3 regions of the uncultured Vagococcus sp. genome follow, and region 1 is predicted to be linked to each of the others. Evidence: riboswitches for the same ligand, from Rfam matches in the RefSeq annotation. Region 1 holds a riboswitch; each other region holds the start of a gene.
What was found. A riboswitch is a leader RNA that binds a small molecule or an ion and turns the genes downstream of it on or off. The one in region 1 is predicted to bind thiamine pyrophosphate.

Region 1 (5,730 bases):
CGGTGATGCAAGCCGAATAAGTGCAGCCTGTACCGTGAGTATGTTGGGTCTCATAACGAGGCCCCCCTAACCAATGACCGATTCCATCATTCGTTAAAAGATAGTCTTTAGCCTCCCTTTGATTAAGGGCATGTCCACCCTTTATTAAAACATTGCGACTACCCATCTGTTGAATCTCATAAGCAGCAGCTACCATCTCTGCTTCTGAGGCAATGGCATGGCCCACTATTTCTTCAGCCTCAGGTAAATTAGGGGTTATTAAGGTTGCCAAAGGCACTAAAGTTTCTTTCATCCCCTTCATGGCTTCATCGGCCATTAAGGAAGCGCCACCTTTGGCAATCATAACAGGATCCACCACTAGAGGAATATCTGGATAAGCAGTCAAAAATGAGGCTACAATCTTCATGTATGACTGATCGACTAGCATCCCTGTTTTAATTGCGCCTATCTCAAAATCAGAAAACACTGCCTCTAATTGTTCTTGAACCCCTTGGACTGGAGTTGGATAAATGCCGCTCACTCCCTTAGTATTTTGAACCGTAATTGCAACAATCACTGATGTCCCAAAGACTTCTCGCTCTTGAAAGGTTTTAATATCCGCTTGAATGCCGGCACCACCACCACTATCAGAACCTGCTATCGTACATGCTTGGGCTATTTTCATGATCCCATCTCCTCTCTGATTTTTAGCAAAAACTGGTCACTTTCATTTAATAAAAACAATTGATTGATAAACTCTACTTTAAAACTACTAGGGAGATTAGTTGCCATTGCCGCCTTTTCCCCTGCTATTCCGTAGATAGCGTGAGCTGCCACCGTGCTTTCAAAAACATTTGGATAACTACCGATAAAAGCGCCGCAAACCCCACTTAAAAGGCAACCCATCCCCGTTACCCGGGTCATTAAGAGATGACCATTGTCGACACTTGCCAGTCTTGTGCCATCGCTAATCCAATCTCTTTCACCACTAATTGCCACAACACAGTCATTTGCTAAGGCGACTTCTCGCGCCATCCTAGCTAAGGAGTATTGTCCCGCCCCACTATCAACCCCTCGAGCTTGCCAAGGGACATTAGCTAATTGGGCAAGTTCTCCTCCATTGCCTCTAATGAGACTTATCTTGAGTTCGCTCAATAAAGTCTTAACTATCTCTTGCCGATAAGGACTGGCGCCAACACCAACTGGATCCAAGACAATCGGCACATCATTTTCATTGGCTCCTCGCCCTGCGACTAGCATCGATTCAAAAATCGGTGTTGTAATCGTGCCAATATTTAAAACTAAACAACTTGCTTGAGAAGCAATCAACCCGACTTCTTCTTTGGCATAAGCCATTATCGGTGACGCACCAATTGCCAGCAGACCATTTGCAACATGATTAGCCACAACTTGATTCGTCATATTATGAATCAAAGGGCTCACTGCTCTTATTTTATTTAACTGCTCAAAACTTTTCATCAATCTCTTCCTTTAAGGATTATTTTGATTCATTCGCCTCGAAACGTGAATCGAGCAAAAAAACCACCTTCTCAAAATCAGAAAGTGGGTGTATTTACACATATTTAGGGTAAGACCCTATCAAACAACTATTTCGTCTATCTAAACGAAAAACCTGCTAGCCACATTTCCTCCGCTGGTATTAACCAGATCAGGTCTAAGGGTCAGGATATTTCCTATCTCAGCACAGTAACAGACAAATCACGTCCTCACAATCGCCCCCCTAGTGGTCGAACTATTCAATTAACCATACGATAGCATGACAACTGAAAGAAGGCAAGTAAAATAAGCAAGATGGCTCAATGATCTTCATATGATTCTTCTTCAATCTCAGGCCACCAACTAAAAAATAGTCGATACAAAATATACCACCCAGATAGCCATGAATAAGCAACCAAAGAATAGAGACTTTGCGTCTCCACCATAAGACCATCGCAATAATCGCAAATAAAATACTTCTTTTTGGCATAAAACGCCTCCATCCATTATCATCCCTTAATTGTGCGACACCCTTCCATCAAAATCTAGTGAATTCAACTCATTCCCCCAGTAACCAACTAGTCTCCTAGTTTGCCAAGGAATAGATTAATGCCCCAAACATTGTGATTTTTCCAGACTACAACTGAACCTCTCCCTAGTCCAGCAATCAACCGCCAACTCACTATGAGTTTCCTTAATGAGACGTTTACAGGCAACACAAAAAAGACCTAGAAGCAGGTCTAAGAGTTTTCGCCTTGCAACAACCAATTAACACATCAGCCTACAAAGTAGCTCTTAAACGCCCTACTTGTATCCCTATAGATGTTTTAATTGGCCACCGCAACGACAGCTGTATTTACGAGTGTTAATCCGTCGCTTGCGTAAAATCAAGTTATGGCATTTGAGACACTCATATTGTTGATAATTTTCTGGTTTTTGTTCCTCTAATGGTTTGACAAAGCGACTACCGCCAGTCTTTTTCAATAGATTCTTAAAATCGGCATCCCGATGTTGAAAGCCACGACCTTCCAGATGAAGATGATAATGACATAATTCATGTTTAATAACATTAATCAATTCTTCCATACCGTAACGTTCGTAGACTTTTGGATTAAAATCTAAATTATGAGAGTTCAGATGATAACGTCCACCCGTTGTCCGCAAGCGACCATTTAAGAAAGCGCGATGCTTAAATTCCCGATCAAATTCGTTGGTGGAGATCAACTCCACCAACTCTTGCAAACGGTCATCAGTTAATGCGTCGATATCATCCATCTCTTCCAGATAGTTAAAATCTTCATATAATGCGCTGAAAACCATCAATACCCTTCTATCCCTTCTCTTTGGCTGGTCCTAACATATTTAAAGCAATCCGTCCTTTGCGAAGATCGATTTCTTCAACCCAGACTGTTACCACATCGCCAACTGCCACAACGTCTGTGGGATGTTTAACAAATTTATTGCTTAATTTTGAGATATGAACCATCCCATCTTGTTTTACGCCAATGTCCACAAAGGCACCAAAATCAACGACATTGCGCACCGTCCCTTGTAACTCCATTCCTGGTTTTAAATCTTCCATACTTAAGACATCTTGTCTCAATAAGGGTGCTGGCATTTCATCACGCAAGTCACGACCCGGCTGAATTAAACCAGCAATAATATCTGTTAAGGTCTCTTTCCCCACGTCTAATTGAGAAGCTGTCTGGTTGGTGTTTAACTGTTCCAGAGCTGTTCTAGCTTCCACTGACCCCAGTTCCTTTGGTCCCACTTTAGCCTCAGCTAAAACGGTTTTCGCAACAGGATAACTCTCGGGATGGATGCCTGTATTATCTAAAATATTTTTACTTTCAGGAATACGTAAAAAACCAATGGCCTGTTCATAAGCTTTAGGTCCTAACCGCGGTACTTTCTTAAGTTGGGGGCGACTAGTAAATGCCCCATTTTCCTCACGATAAGTCACAATATTTTGAGCCGTTGTTTTATTTAATCCTGAAACATGTTGTAATAAAGCGGGGCTAGCCGTATTAACAGTCACCCCCACTTGGTTAACTGCAGTTTCCACAACAAAGTCCAACTGTCCAGCTAACATTTTCTGTGAGACATCATGTTGATATTGACCAACGCCAACAGCTTTAGGATCAATCTTAACCAGTTCTGCCAAAGGATCTTGCAGGCGTCGCGCAATACTAACCGCACTCCGTTCCTCCACTTGCAAATGAGGAAACTCCTGACGAGCAATATCACTAGCTGAATAAACCGAGGCACCAGCTTCATTAACAATCACATAATAAACATCTCGTTTAATTTGGCGCAATTGTTCAGACACAAAAAGCTCTGATTCCCGACTAGCTGTTCCATTGCCAATCGCGACCATCTCAACTTGATAGGTTTCAATTAATTGATTAAACACCACTGCTGCTTGTTGCCGTTTCGCCTCGTTGGCCGGTTTATGGGGATAGATCACTTTAATCCCTAAAACCTTACCCGTTTCATCAACAATGGCTAATTTACAGCCCGTGCGGTAAGCCGGATCGAATCCCAGAACCACTTTCCCTTTTAAAGGAGACTGTAGCAAAAGGTTTCGCAAGTTTTCTCCAAAGATAGCAATCGCTTGTTCATCAGCCTTTTCGGTTAACTCATTGCGAATCTCTCGTTCAATAGCAGGTCCGATAAACCGTTTATAGCTGTCTTTATAAGCCTCGACCACATAAGCTTTTGTAATAGCCGATTGATGGTTGCCAACTAACTGACGATCCAAATAGCTCATGATCTGCTCTTCATCAACGGTGATGTTAACTTTTAAGATATCTTCTTTTTCGCCACGATTCGTCGCTAAAACACGATGAGAAACAATTCGACTAACTGGTTCAGCGTACTCATAGTACATCTCGAAAACCGATTTCTCATCTTTTTCTTTATCTTTCACCGTACTGACAAGTTGACCGTTCTTTTGAGTAAATTCACGAATCCACGTCCGATATCTAGGTTCATCCCCAACCATCTCTGCAATAATCTCATGTGCTCCAGCTAAAACGGCATCAGTTGTTGGCAACTCTTCGTCACTATTGAGGTATTGCTTTGCCTCACTGATAATATCTCCCGATAACGGAAACGATAATAACCACATCGCAAAGGGTTCTAAACCACGCTCTTTAGCAATCGTTGCTTTAGTGCGGCGCTTTTGCTTATAAGGTCGGTATAAATCTTCTACCTGTTGCATCTTGCCACAAGCTTTAATTGAGGCTGCTAGCTCAGGAGTTAATTTATCTTGTTCCCCGATCAAACGCAAGACTTCCTCTTTACGTTTTTCTAAGTTTTGCAAGTAATTATAACGCTCTTCAATTTCACGAATCTGTACTTCATCCAAGCTTCCCGTCATTTCTTTACGATAGCGGGCAATAAAAGGAACTGTATTTCCTTCACCTGAAAGTGACAAGACCGTTTTAATTTGTTTTGGGCTGAAGCTTTTAAGTTCTGCTTGCAGTAAATTTAGTATATGTTGATTCAATCCTTCATCCATTGACATTGGCTCCCTCATTTAATCATACTGTACTATTTTAGCACACTTCTACCCACAATTTCCATTATGAGCCTAAAATAATCTCATCAATATGGGGCTTTCTCCCAAAAGGACCAAAAATTCCCCACTTTTAGGCAAAGATTAACCCATTAGCTAAAAATCTGGTTGCCACGGTCCAATAAAATTCTGAATTTCGATGTCTTGAAGAATCCCTCGCTGATTAACTATCACACCATGAACAGATCCACCGTAAATTCCTCCCCCATCAATGCCTATTTTATTGTCGGAAATCCAAAGGTCTGTCGTTTGATTGTCACCATGAAGAAAAGGCGTAATAGTGTGACCAAATACGATGGTTTTCCCAGTATTATTTTTCCCTTGGTGAAAAGAATCCCGAATCCACACAAAATCCTGCTTACTAGTTTGGTGCCAGTCACTCTTAGTCAGGTCAACCCCAGCATGAACAAAGAGATAGTCATGCCATTCAAAATACAGCGGCAGTTTTTTTAGAAATGCTATTAACTCTTCGTGATAGGTTTGAATTAAGATGCTCATCTCTAAAGGGGAATACTCTTCCGTTGCCCCTTGATGTATCAAACCATTGATTGTCGTACTGCCACCATTGCGTAAATAATTATTGTAGCGCTCTTCCGGATCCTTTAAAAAGTTCAATAAAATATCCTCGTGATTGCCTTTTAAATAAATAGCCCCTTCTTCTTCGACTAATTGTT
Region 2 (5,730 bases), on a different contig from region 1:
ACGCCAACACCTTATATGCCGATCATGTCTTCTGGTGGCGTGACGGTGGAAAATATTTCGGAGTGGCTAGCAACAGGGGTAGAGTGTATGGGGGTCGGCAGTTTATTAACTAAAGGCAGTACTCAAGACATTGCTAAGAATGCCCTAGCTTTGAGACAAGCTGTGATTGACTTTCGTCAGGCCAATTACTAATGGAGCTATAGACATTAGCTTAAGCATCAGCTATTTAATCGGAGCTGATTAGTGGTGTCCGATTTAACAAAAGCATAGAGAAAGTGATCTTGCTGATTTGTGGGGAATCAGCAAGATTTGTGGCAGTTACCAAAGAAGTCCTGGAAGGTAAGCCCAAACTTTTGATTAAAAGCTCATCTGAAGGGGATCGTTGGGAATGGCGATTGACAAGGGGGAACAGAAATGACTGATGAACGTTCGCGGAAATTAATGAAAATACTAGTTGAGAGACAACGCTATGAATTGGCTGAATTGGAAAATCAAACAGGACTAACTAGACGTCAACTGGAATACACACTGGAAAAAATCAATGCCATTCTTTTGGAGACCTATCAACAAACCATTGTGTTAGAAAATAATCGCATTACGGTGTCATTGGAAATGAAAGAGCAGTTATTGGCTGTTTTGGTGGATGATTCCTATGCTGATGAGTATGTTATGAATGGGGTTGAACGTGGAAATTATCTGTTTTTGCTCTTATTTTATTTTGTTGATGATTATTTCTCAATCAATCACTTTATGACGGAATTCGGTGTCGGTAAAACCACGATATTAACAGATTTAAAGAATCTTAATGCCCTGTTAGAGAAAGAAGATATCGCCATCGTTTATTCGCGAAAAGAGGGGTATCAGTTAGTTGGTAATGAGTTCGACATTCGGTATCATCTGATGAAAATGCTTATTTGGGATTCCACCGAGCACAATACCATGTTTATCTATGATTATTTTATCGAAAAAAATCAGTTGCCGAATGTCGATCAACTAAAAGAGGCAATCGCGCCTCATTTAGTTGAGTACCAGATTTCCTTTGTAGAAAATCGCTTAAAAGAGTTTATTTACACTTTGATATTTTTAGAAAAGCGACTGGGATTAAAGGTAAAGGCAGGATCAGAAAAATTTCGTTTACCTGCAGTTGTTGCCATGAAAGAATACCAGTTTGCTACACGAATACTGGCCTTAACTGATAATCATGATGATTTTTCAGCCCTCTATTTAGGGGCTTGGATTTTGGGGTTATCGGTAGGCAATCCCGATTCAACGACTAAAGACTATGAGATTATTATGGAACTGGTTAAACGAATCATCATGCGTTTTGAGGCCTTGTCGGGGATTCGCTTTAATCATCAGGAAATGGTGATTAACCAGCTATACTCACATCTACGCCCGGCCTATTATCGTTTGTATTTTAAATTACCAATTGTTAATCCCCTCCACGGCAAGATAAAAAAAGAATACAGTGAGCTTTTTAATATTGTGGAAGAAGCCCTAAAACCTATCGCCTCTTTATTTGAGCACGCCATACCTGAAGAAGAGGTTGCCTTTTTGACCATGCATTTCGCTTCCTTGAGTGCTAGCTTAAAAGAAGCTAAGCAACCGCAAAAAGTTGCTTTAATTGTCTGTCCAAATGGGATTGGTAGTTCTTCAATTGTCTACACAGAATTAAAAACCCTTTTTCCAGAACTATCCTTTATTGGCCCTATGGAAACCAATGGGATTGAACATTTAGCTGACTCGTACGATTTAATCTTTTCAACAGTGCCGAATATTCGCTTGTTTTACACTAAAAAACCTGTTTACGTGGTCAGTCCAATTATGAATACGGCAGAAAAGTACCGTTTGATTAGTGATGTTTATTCTCAATTAGGTAATTTAGGCTTTCAATTACCTAGTGTCAAATCAATTTTGGAAGTGGTGGAAAAGCATGCCACTATTTTAAATGTTGGAGCTTTGGAAAAAGAACTCTATGACAGTTTGATTCCTAAAAATGAAAACACTGAATCAGAGGTGACTGAACCAGCGTTATATGAGATTACCAATCCAGACTTGATTCAATTGAGAGTGACAGCCCGAGATTGGGAAGAAGTGATTCGTGTAGCAGGGGCTCCTCTTTTAAAACAAGGGTATATCACTCGTGGGTACATCGACACAATAGTTGCCAATACTAAGCTGGAAGGGCCATATATGGTGATTGCCAAACAGATTGCCTTGCCTCATGCTCGCCCAGTAGATGGGGTGGAGAAATTGGGAATTAGCATTACCAGTCTCAGTTATCCTATTGAATTCGGAAGTAAAGAGAATGACCCAGTTAAGTATATCTTTTGTCTAGCGGCCACAGCCAATAATCGACATTTAAATGCCATGGCAGAATTGGTTGAATTACTGGATGATCAAGCTTTTTTTGAGTTATTGGATACTAGTCGAGAGCCTCATGAGGTTTACCAGTATTTAATGAGCAAATCACAGAGCGAATAGACGGAAAGCAAGGTGTTGTGGTATACTCAAAATAATTGCTAGGGGTGTCTTTCAAAAAGACTGAGATGTTGATGAAATCAACGGACCCTCTGAACCTGAGAGTTAGGACTCGCGAAGGGAAAGCTTAGAAAAAACTATCTGACGAGGGCTCGTTCTGATTGTTTATTTGGCTATTTCAGGCTACTTCCTAATGATTAGGAGGTGGTCTTTTTGGTGTGAGAATTGGATAGCTCTCTGGCAATAAAATAGATGAGTGAGGTGGACTAGATGTTTTCAGAAGAATTACGGGAAGAGGCTGCTGCATTATGGCAAGCTAGTTTTGACCATGACTTTATCCAGGAGTTAGTTGCTGGAACCTTAGATGAGCAAGGGTTCCGCTATTATTTACTACAAGATTGTTATTATTTAATTCACTTTTCAGAAGCTCATGGATTATTGGCTGCTAAAACGGCTGACGAAGAGATCAGGGCTAGTCAATTGGCCTTACAAAAAGGCATGGAGGAAGGGGAAATTGCTGTTCGCGAGCGCTATTTTAAGTGGCTGGGAATTACTAAGGAAGAGTACCAAAAGACGGTTGTGGCACCAAGTGCTTATGAGTACGTCAATCATCTTTATCGACAATTAGCAACTGGAACAGTGGGGACTTCACTGGCGGCCCTTTTGCCTTGTTATTGGCTGTATCTTGAAATAGGCCAGCGATTTAGTCAAGTAGCATCTCCTAATCCGTTGTATCAGGACTGGATCAACACCTATGATAGCCCAGAGTTTGCAGAGAGTACAAGGCAGCAAATTTCTTTGCTGAATCAACTGTCAGAACTGGCGGATGAGGATGAGCGTCTGGCGATGAAGGAAGCGTTCTTAATCAGTAGTCAGTACGAACTGGCTTTCTGGGAAATGTCCTACACAAGGGAGACCTGGCAGTTTGAGGCTCTTAACTAATGGTAGCTTTCAAGGCTAAGAAAATCGCGTATACAGCTAGTTTAGCGGCATTGGCTTTTGTTGGAGGCAGTTTATTTCATGTTTCTATTGGAGTTGTTAGAGTAGCACCGATGCAGCATCTGATTAATTTACTGACTGGTGTCGCTTTGGGACCCTGGTACGGTGTGAGTCAAGCTTTTATTGCCTCAGTTTTACGAAACATCAGCGGCACGGGGACACTGTTGGCATTTCCCGGCAGTATGATTGGGGCATTCTTAATCGGAATTGTTTATCGGCGAACAAGTAAGTTAATGATGGCTGGACTAGTTGAAATTATTGGAACAGGACTCATAGGCGGGTGTGTCTCATATTTATTGGCTAGATATGTTTTGGGCATTGGATTGCCTTTAGGTTTAGTATTAGGTAGTTTTTTCATCAGTACCCTTGTTGGAGTCACAATGGGATATCCCTTAGTCAAAATCTTGCGAAAACGACTCCCCAATTTATTTGGTGAATAAAAAAACGATCAAGGAAATTCCTTGGCCGTTTTTTTAAGTTAAAGCCAGGTGGCCAGTAAGTATAGAATCACCAAATGAGCTGGGTAAAAGAAATAGAAAAACCATTTCATCTTACGGCCTTCCTGACCGTTGTAAAAGTAAAGGGGGATAGCTGCAAAGAGCATCATCCATTGGAAGTTACTGAGAAAAAGATCTTGAAACGAAAATCCTGTTGAAATTAAGGCGACAATAGCTAAGGCCAAAAGTTGCAGGCTTTTTTTTCCACGGAATAGATAGAAGAAAAGGGCCAGTAGCACCATCAGAAAGCCGCCTTCAACAAACACAATATTCGGAATAATCATTGATCCATAGACTGCAATCATCACTAAATCGGAATTTTCGAAAAGCAACAGTAAACCGAAACCATAACCGATGACGCCTAAAATAATGGCTAAACCAGAGATCCATTTTTTAGTACTTTTAGTCGCCAGACCTGTTTTTAACAGGTCCACAGCATACATTAATAAGACAGCAATGAAGAGGGTGCCAAAGATATTATTCATCAAGACAATCTCATCGTTAGGCACTAATCGTGACAGTACTTGTTGAATCACTGACATGATCCAGAAACCAACTAATAAGTTGCGCAAATAAGCAAGCTTATTTCGTGTGTAGTGGAACCCTTCGGCACTTAAAAAGAGAAAGACCGGAGCAACAATTCGACCGATCATAGTGAGCCAGATAGGGGCTCCTTCTAAGGCAAACATTTGATGAATATGGTCACAAACCATTAGGGTAATTCCCAGTATTTTTAATTGAAACGCAGTTAATCCTTTTTGCATAATTGTCCTCCTAGATAAATGTCTTAACCTTTTTGAGTATAGCCTAGGGTGATATTAATAACACGAACAAGGGCCTTACATAATGTGACAGTTTTGTTAGGTCATGGAGCTAGGAATGAAAACAGGAGAGTATCAGTCTTCTCGATTTCACAGCACAGCTTTGCTGATAGGCTTATGCTTGGGTCCCAATTGTCGGAGGAACTCTTTCAGCATTGATTTTTTAACCTTATCATTTAATTTTAAAAAACTGAAGGGTGAAATATTTCTATTAGTTTTTTATGGTTATAGATGTCTTTTTTTCTTGAAATAACCGATTTATATTTAAAATAACGAATGATTAGTTATTTGTTGACTCGAACGTTCGTTTATGTCATTATTAACTTAAACGTGTCAATCAGAAAAGGAGTCTGAAAAAATGTTGCCAACAACGATTACAAACGAATTTATTAAAGGAATGCCCAAAGCAGAGTTACACCTTCATCTAGAAGGTACATTAGAACCGGATTTAAAATTAGCGTTAGCCAAAAAAAATAACATCGATATCGGTCAAACAACGATTGCTGAAATCGAAAAAAGTTATCAATTTGATTCTTTACCCTCATTTCTTGCTATTTACTACCCAGCCATGAATGTTTTACAAGATGAAGAGGATTTTTATCAATTGGCCATGGCCTACTTAGAAAAAGTTAAGGAGCACAACGTTCGTTATGCTGAATTGTTTTTTGACCCTCAAGCCCATACAAGTCGTGGCATTCCCTTTGAAACGGTGATTAATGGTTATTACCGAGCGGTTACAGAAAGTCAGACTTTAGGGATTGAGACAGCCTTAATCATGTGTTTCTTACGAGACATGTCAGCTGAATCGGCTGCTGAAACCTTGCGGCAGGCATTGCTTTATAAAGATAAAATTTTAGGGATTGGCTTGGATTCTGATGAGCAGGGTAACCCTCCTGGTAAATTTAAAGAAGTTTTTAAACAAGGGAAGGAAG
Region 3 (5,730 bases), on a different contig from region 1:
TTCGATGGCTCCAACCTTAAGTGATGAGCAGTATATGTACCAGTTAAAAATGGAAAAAATCAAGCGATTGGATATTGTGACATTCCATGCGCCAGATGAAGGTAAGGTATACATTAAACGTGTCATAGGTTTACCGGGGGATGTAATTGAGTATCATAAAGGTGATATGAGTGTTAATGGCCAGAAACTGACTGAGGATTATATTTTAGAAGCGTCAGCTGAAGAGTACCATGTGACGGTACCAGAAGATCACTATTTTGTTTTAGGTGATAATCGTAATGATTCAACCGACAGCAGGATTATTGGCTGTGTTCCTAAGTCTAGTATTATTGGCATTGCTCATGCGATTGAATTGTGATGTAACCATTTAAAAAGATGATGGGGAAGATAGCCCAATGTATAAAATGGAGTAGAAAAATCACTTGTTCTTAAGTAAATACTGCTAAATCAATGAGGCAACAAATTGTTTCATATCCATTTTAAGGTTAAAGCAACATTTTGAAGCTGTAAAAAAAATACACACAAGGCCATACTAATGTCAGAGGAGGCGAAAAAATGAATATAGCAGAACAACTTAAATTAGCGCGGAATCAAAAAGGGCTTACCCAACAAGACGTGTCAGAAGTTTTGCACGTTACAAGAGCAACTATCTCAAGTTGGGAAGTAGGCAGAACCTATCCTAGTTTAGATTTGTTAGTTGATTTAAGTAATCTGTATGATTTGTCCCTCGATACATTATTAAAGGAGGACATTAGTATGGTGGAAAAAGTCAGCAAGGATGTCAAACAAAAGAGGGTTTATCAGCGAATTTTTCTAGGAGCAGTTGCAGTAATCGCGTTATTTTTAATGGTTAACATTGTGTGGCTAATGAGTAACACAATGAATTATCAATACGTAGAGGATAATTGGGACTCAGATAAAAAATTCTATTATCTGGAGAAAGAAGGAATAAAGTATACAGCTAGTAAAATGAATACTAGGTTTTTATTCAGAAATAGTTATTTAAAAAAGGAGCCAATTTGGGTGATGTCATGGCTTACAAACCCCAAGGATAAAAATGGATATGGGTTGAATATGACTGTGGATAACGATAATGATATTTCCATGTTAGTGGAGATTGGGGAGAAACGGACGGGTGGCATTATTTATGTCGATTCAAATATGAAATACATTAATCATGAGAATACTACCGACCTTCTGGACGAGCTTGCCCGTCCAGAAGAATTAGTAAAAGTAAAAAAATTTTTAGTGGAAAATAAAACAGAATTAGAAAAGTTGTACCGTTCTACAAAAAAACAGTATGATTTGGTTAATAATTAATACAGGGTTAGCGTGTTTTTGTAAGGAATCATGATATATGATTGACGATGAAGATCGATAAAAAATCAGACAAATAGCCATAAGCATTAAACTAATTTCAACAATTCAAATCCGTTGACATAACAGGTAAACCTTGTTATGCTGTGAAAGTAATCAGAAGATTACACAACTAAATAGAACTTACCATCACAAAGGGGTGCCTGAAAAGGCTGAGATTAAGCGCAAGCTTGGACCCTTCGAACCTGATTGAGTTGATACTTACGTAGGGATTGTGATGGAGTGGAATCTAACTATTCTGCTCCTCCTTTGATGTATGGCTTTTGTTCTATACAAAAAAAGGAGGAGTTTTTTTGACGTCAAAACGGTTATTAGTTTGGATTGAAGGAGCGGTTGTCGCAGCATTGGCAATTGTCTTATCGCTGATTCCCACGGGGATTGGTACTAGTTTTTCAGTCTCTCTAGGGATGGTACCCTTGACGATTTACGCCATGCGTCGTGGCACGTTACCAGGGATATACGCAGGTCTGATTTGGGGGTTACTCCATTTTTTGACAGGGCAAGTTTATTTCTTAAGTGTGATTCAGGTGTTAATTGAGTATTTATTGGCTTTTACATTTGCTGGGTTTGCCGGTCTTTATCATGGCAAGATCGCTCAATCGGTAAAAGAGGGCAACCAAACTAATTTGATGGGCTATATTGTGGCAGCAACCTTTGTTGGCAGTTTTGCTCGCTATTTCTGGCACTTTGTTGCTGGGGTAGTATTCTGGGGTGCCTATGCTTTTGGTGGGATGAGTCCGTTTGTTTTCTCATTAGTGATGAATGGTGCCAGCGGTTTAGCAACGGCTGTGGTAACAGCCGTTGTCGCAGCGGGAATTGCCAGTAAGTTCCCACAGTTGTACTTGGCTGATGAAAAAATTTCAACAGTTAATCAAGAAAAATAATCGCAAAAAGACCTTTCCCCTTATTTTGGGGGAAAGGTCTTTTTGCTACTCAGAAAATTGTGAATCATGGAGTTTGCGATAGAAGCCATCGTCTTTTTTCAGCAAGTCATCATGACTGCCAATTTCGACAATTTGGCCATTATCCATAACGAGAATCGTATCGGCCTCGCGAATAGTTGATAAACGGTGAGCAATAACGAAACTGGTTTTACCGGTCATCATTTTTAAGAAGGCCGCTTGAATAGTCTGTTCTGTCAACGTATCAACGGAGCTAGTGGCTTCGTCGAGAATCAACATCGGCGGTTCGGAAATCATCGTTCGAGCAATGGTCAACAGCTGGCGTTGTCCTTCTGAAATTTTAATTCCAGCACTGCCAATGACTGTGTCATAGCCTTGGGGTAACTTTTTGATGAAGGAATGAATATTAGCTGACTTCGTGGCGGCGATGATCTCACCCTCTTTGGCGTCAGGTCGTCCAAAGGTCAGGTTATCACGAATGGACCCATCAAAGAGCCAAGTGTCTTGTAAGACCATCCCAAAGGCTTGACGCAACGAATCACGAGTGTAAGCCGTGATAGAGTGACCATCAATTTCGATAGATCCTTCATTGATGTCGTAGAAACGCATTAGTAAGTTAACCAAGGTTGATTTCCCAGCACCAGTTTTTCCGACAATGGCCACGGTTTCCCCTGGTTTGACATCCAGATTGAGTCCATGAATCAGGGGTTTATCTGGGACATAAGAGAAGGCTACATTTTTAAAACTGATAGCTCCTTCAGCTTGATTCAAGACAATGGCGTCAGGCTGATCGGCCGCTTCAGGGGTCTCGTCAATGATGTTAAAAGTTCGTTCTAAACCTGCCAAGGCTGTTTGAATTTGAGTGGTAATCCCTGATAGTTCGATAAATGGTTTTGAAAATTGACTGGAATAAATCGTAAAGCTGGAAATCATTCCCACGCTGAGATTTCCCGTTCCTTTTAAGGCAATCAAGCCACCAACCAAGCCAATAAAGACATACGCCAAGTGGTCAATGAAACGGCTTAGAGGGTTGGTCAAGGAAGAGGCAAATTGGGCTTTTTGACCCACAATTAACAGGCGATCATTCAAGACTTCAAAGGTCTCTTGAGATGGTTGTTCATGTTGAAAGGCTTTGACTATTTTTTGATTGCCAATTACTTCATTAACGAATCCAGAAATCTCACCGACAATCCGTTGCTGTTCGGAGAAACGCTTTTGACTGGTGTGAGCAACGACCCAGGTAACCAAGAAAATTAACGGCGTTGCAACTAAAACCACGACGGTCAAAATAGGGCTGAGAAACAACATCGACAACAAAGAGATGACGACAATCGTCATACCGGAAAAGAGTGTGTTGAAAATAGCCACACAGGCTTCCGAAACAAAGTCCAAATCATTGGTAAACCGGCTGATGATATTCCCGTGAGCCGTTTGGTCATAATAATTAATCGGTAATGTATTTAAGTGATTAAAGGTGTCTTTCCGCAGTTCAGCAACGGCTTTATAAGACATGCGATTGCCTAATAACTGGACCAGCCATTGTGAGACTGTGGCAATGACTAAAATCCCGGCTAACAAAAGCAATATTCGCGTCAGAGCAGTAAAATCAACTCGTCCTTTGCCGAGCATGGTGTCGATCCCTTTTCCCGTAAAGTAAGTCATGACGACAGTGGCGGTTCCGCCACTAATCCCTAATAGAAGAGCACCGACAATTTCTAGTTTATACACGCCTAAGTAAGGTAAGAAGCGTTTAAAAGGGGATGAGTTTATGTGTTTATTTCGCATTTAGGTCTCCTCCTTTTCTTGCTGTGACGCGACAATTTCCTGGTAAACCTCAGAGTGTGTCATTAAGTGATTGTGAGTACCAAGGCCGACTTGATTGCCGTCTTCCAACACTAAGATTTTAGCCGCGTGTTGAACAGAGCTGACTCGCTGGGACACAATAATTAAACTGGTATCAGCTAAATCTCGCTGAAGGGCTTGGCGCAATTCCAAATCTGTCTGATAATCTAAGGCACTTAAGGAATCATCTAAAATTAAAAAGGCAGGCTTTTTAATGAGTGCTCGGGCAATTGTTAACCGTTGCCGTTGTCCGCCAGAAAAGTTTTTACCACTTTCCATAACAGGGGTATCCAATTGTTCCTTTAAGTCTTTAACAAACTCATAGGACTGTGAGGTTCGTAAGGCTTGCCAACAGTCTTCATCAGTGGCATCAGGTTTCCCCCACTGTAAATTTTCTCGAATCGTGCCAGTAAAGAGAACGCTAGTCTGGGGAACCACACCAATTTTATTGCGCAGATCATCTAGCCCGTAGTCTTTAACATCGTGACCCAAAACGTTGACACTGCCTGCGCTGGCATCGTAAAAACGTGGAATCAGTTGGGTCAAAGTGCTTTTCCCACTACCAGTTGGTCCGATAATCCCCAGCATCTCACCTTTTTCCAAAGAAAAGCTGACATTTTCAAGGGCCAACCCACTTTTGTCGCTGTAGCGGAAGCTAACATCTTGAAAGTTCAGTTGATTAAGGGAGTCAGGAACCAATGCCAATTGCCCTTGATCGTGAATGCTGACATCCGTATGAAAAACCTCATTAACACGGCCGGCAGAGGCAGAGGCCCGAGTGAAAATCACTACTAGGTTGGAAACAACAATGAGGGCCAACAGCATTTGAATCAAGTAATTAATCAGGGCCAGAACTTCTCCTTGACCCATGGCGCCAGTATTGACATTAATGCCACCAAAATACAGTAAGGCAACAATTGAGACGTTCATAATAAAGGTGGTGGCAGGATTAAGTAAAGCGGAGATATTTGCCACTCGCGTATAAGCTTTGGCCAAATCATCGCTTGTATCCGCCATTTTATGCCGTTCTTTATCTTTTTGTGCAAAAGCCCGAATCACTCGAACGCCACTTAAATTTTCTTGAACAACCTGATTAAGATGATCAAGCTTTTCTTGGACTTTTTTATAAAGAGGTACTGTTTTTTTCATCATAAAAAAGAGAATCAAACAAAAAACAGGCAAAGAGAAAACAAAGATCAAGGCCATTTTAGGATTGATATAAAAAGCCATGACGACAGAGCCGATACTCAAAAACGGTGCTCGAATCACAAGCCTAATTAACATCGCTAATGCCAGCTGAAGTTGATTAATGTCGCTGGTCATTCGTGTAATCAACGTCGCAGTCCCGAAATCATTCAGTTCTTTATGGGACAGTCCATTGATTTTTTTCATCAATTGATTCCGTAGTTCGGTGCCAAATCCTTGTGAGGCAATCGAGGCGTAATATTGACAAATCATGACGCAGATTAAGCCGACGACGGACATGATAATCATTGTCACCGCCGTCTTAATGACGTAATCAGGATCGTTTTTGGCAATCCCATTATCAATTAGACGGGCCATATACATGGGCAATAGTAACTCAAAAACCGCTTCTAAAAATTTGAAG

Region 2: another riboswitch for thiamine pyrophosphate. It lies ahead of tenA (thiaminase II); the one in region 1 lies ahead of thiM (hydroxyethylthiazole kinase).
Region 3: another riboswitch for thiamine pyrophosphate. It lies ahead of thiT (energy-coupled thiamine transporter ThiT); the one in region 1 lies ahead of thiM (hydroxyethylthiazole kinase).

What each region holds. Positions count from the first base shown of each region.
Region 1 covers NZ_CAUQJB010000002.1:93,152-98,881, forward strand. Annotated here, with positions in the region: gene thiD (bifunctional hydroxymethylpyrimidine kinase/phosphomethylpyrimidine kinase) at 1-664, opposite strand, end outside; gene thiM (hydroxyethylthiazole kinase) at 661-1,458, opposite strand; TPP riboswitch at 1,608-1,732, opposite strand; gene RWN13_RS02345 (hypothetical protein) at 1,733-1,966, opposite strand; gene RWN13_RS02350 (SprT family protein) at 2,293-2,751, opposite strand; gene RWN13_RS02355 (Tex family protein) at 2,807-4,999, opposite strand; gene RWN13_RS02360 (metallophosphoesterase) at 5,153-5,730, opposite strand, start outside.
Region 2 covers NZ_CAUQJB010000005.1:172,147-177,876, reverse strand. Annotated here, with positions in the region: gene RWN13_RS07045 (ketohydroxyglutarate aldolase) at 1-192, shown strand, start outside; gene RWN13_RS07040 (BglG family transcription antiterminator) at 415-2,484, shown strand; TPP riboswitch at 2,515-2,622, shown strand; gene tenA (thiaminase II) at 2,752-3,423, shown strand; gene thiW (energy coupling factor transporter S component ThiW) at 3,423-3,920, shown strand; gene RWN13_RS07025 (TraX family protein) at 3,959-4,741, opposite strand; gene add (adenosine deaminase) at 5,157-5,730, shown strand, end outside.
Region 3 covers NZ_CAUQJB010000042.1:28,248-33,977, reverse strand. Annotated here, with positions in the region: gene lepB (signal peptidase I) at 1-358, shown strand, start outside; gene RWN13_RS21425 (helix-turn-helix transcriptional regulator) at 556-1,320, shown strand; TPP riboswitch at 1,503-1,606, shown strand; gene thiT (energy-coupled thiamine transporter ThiT) at 1,671-2,261, shown strand; gene RWN13_RS21415 (ABC transporter ATP-binding protein) at 2,307-4,064, opposite strand; gene RWN13_RS21410 (ABC transporter ATP-binding protein) at 4,065-5,730, opposite strand, start outside.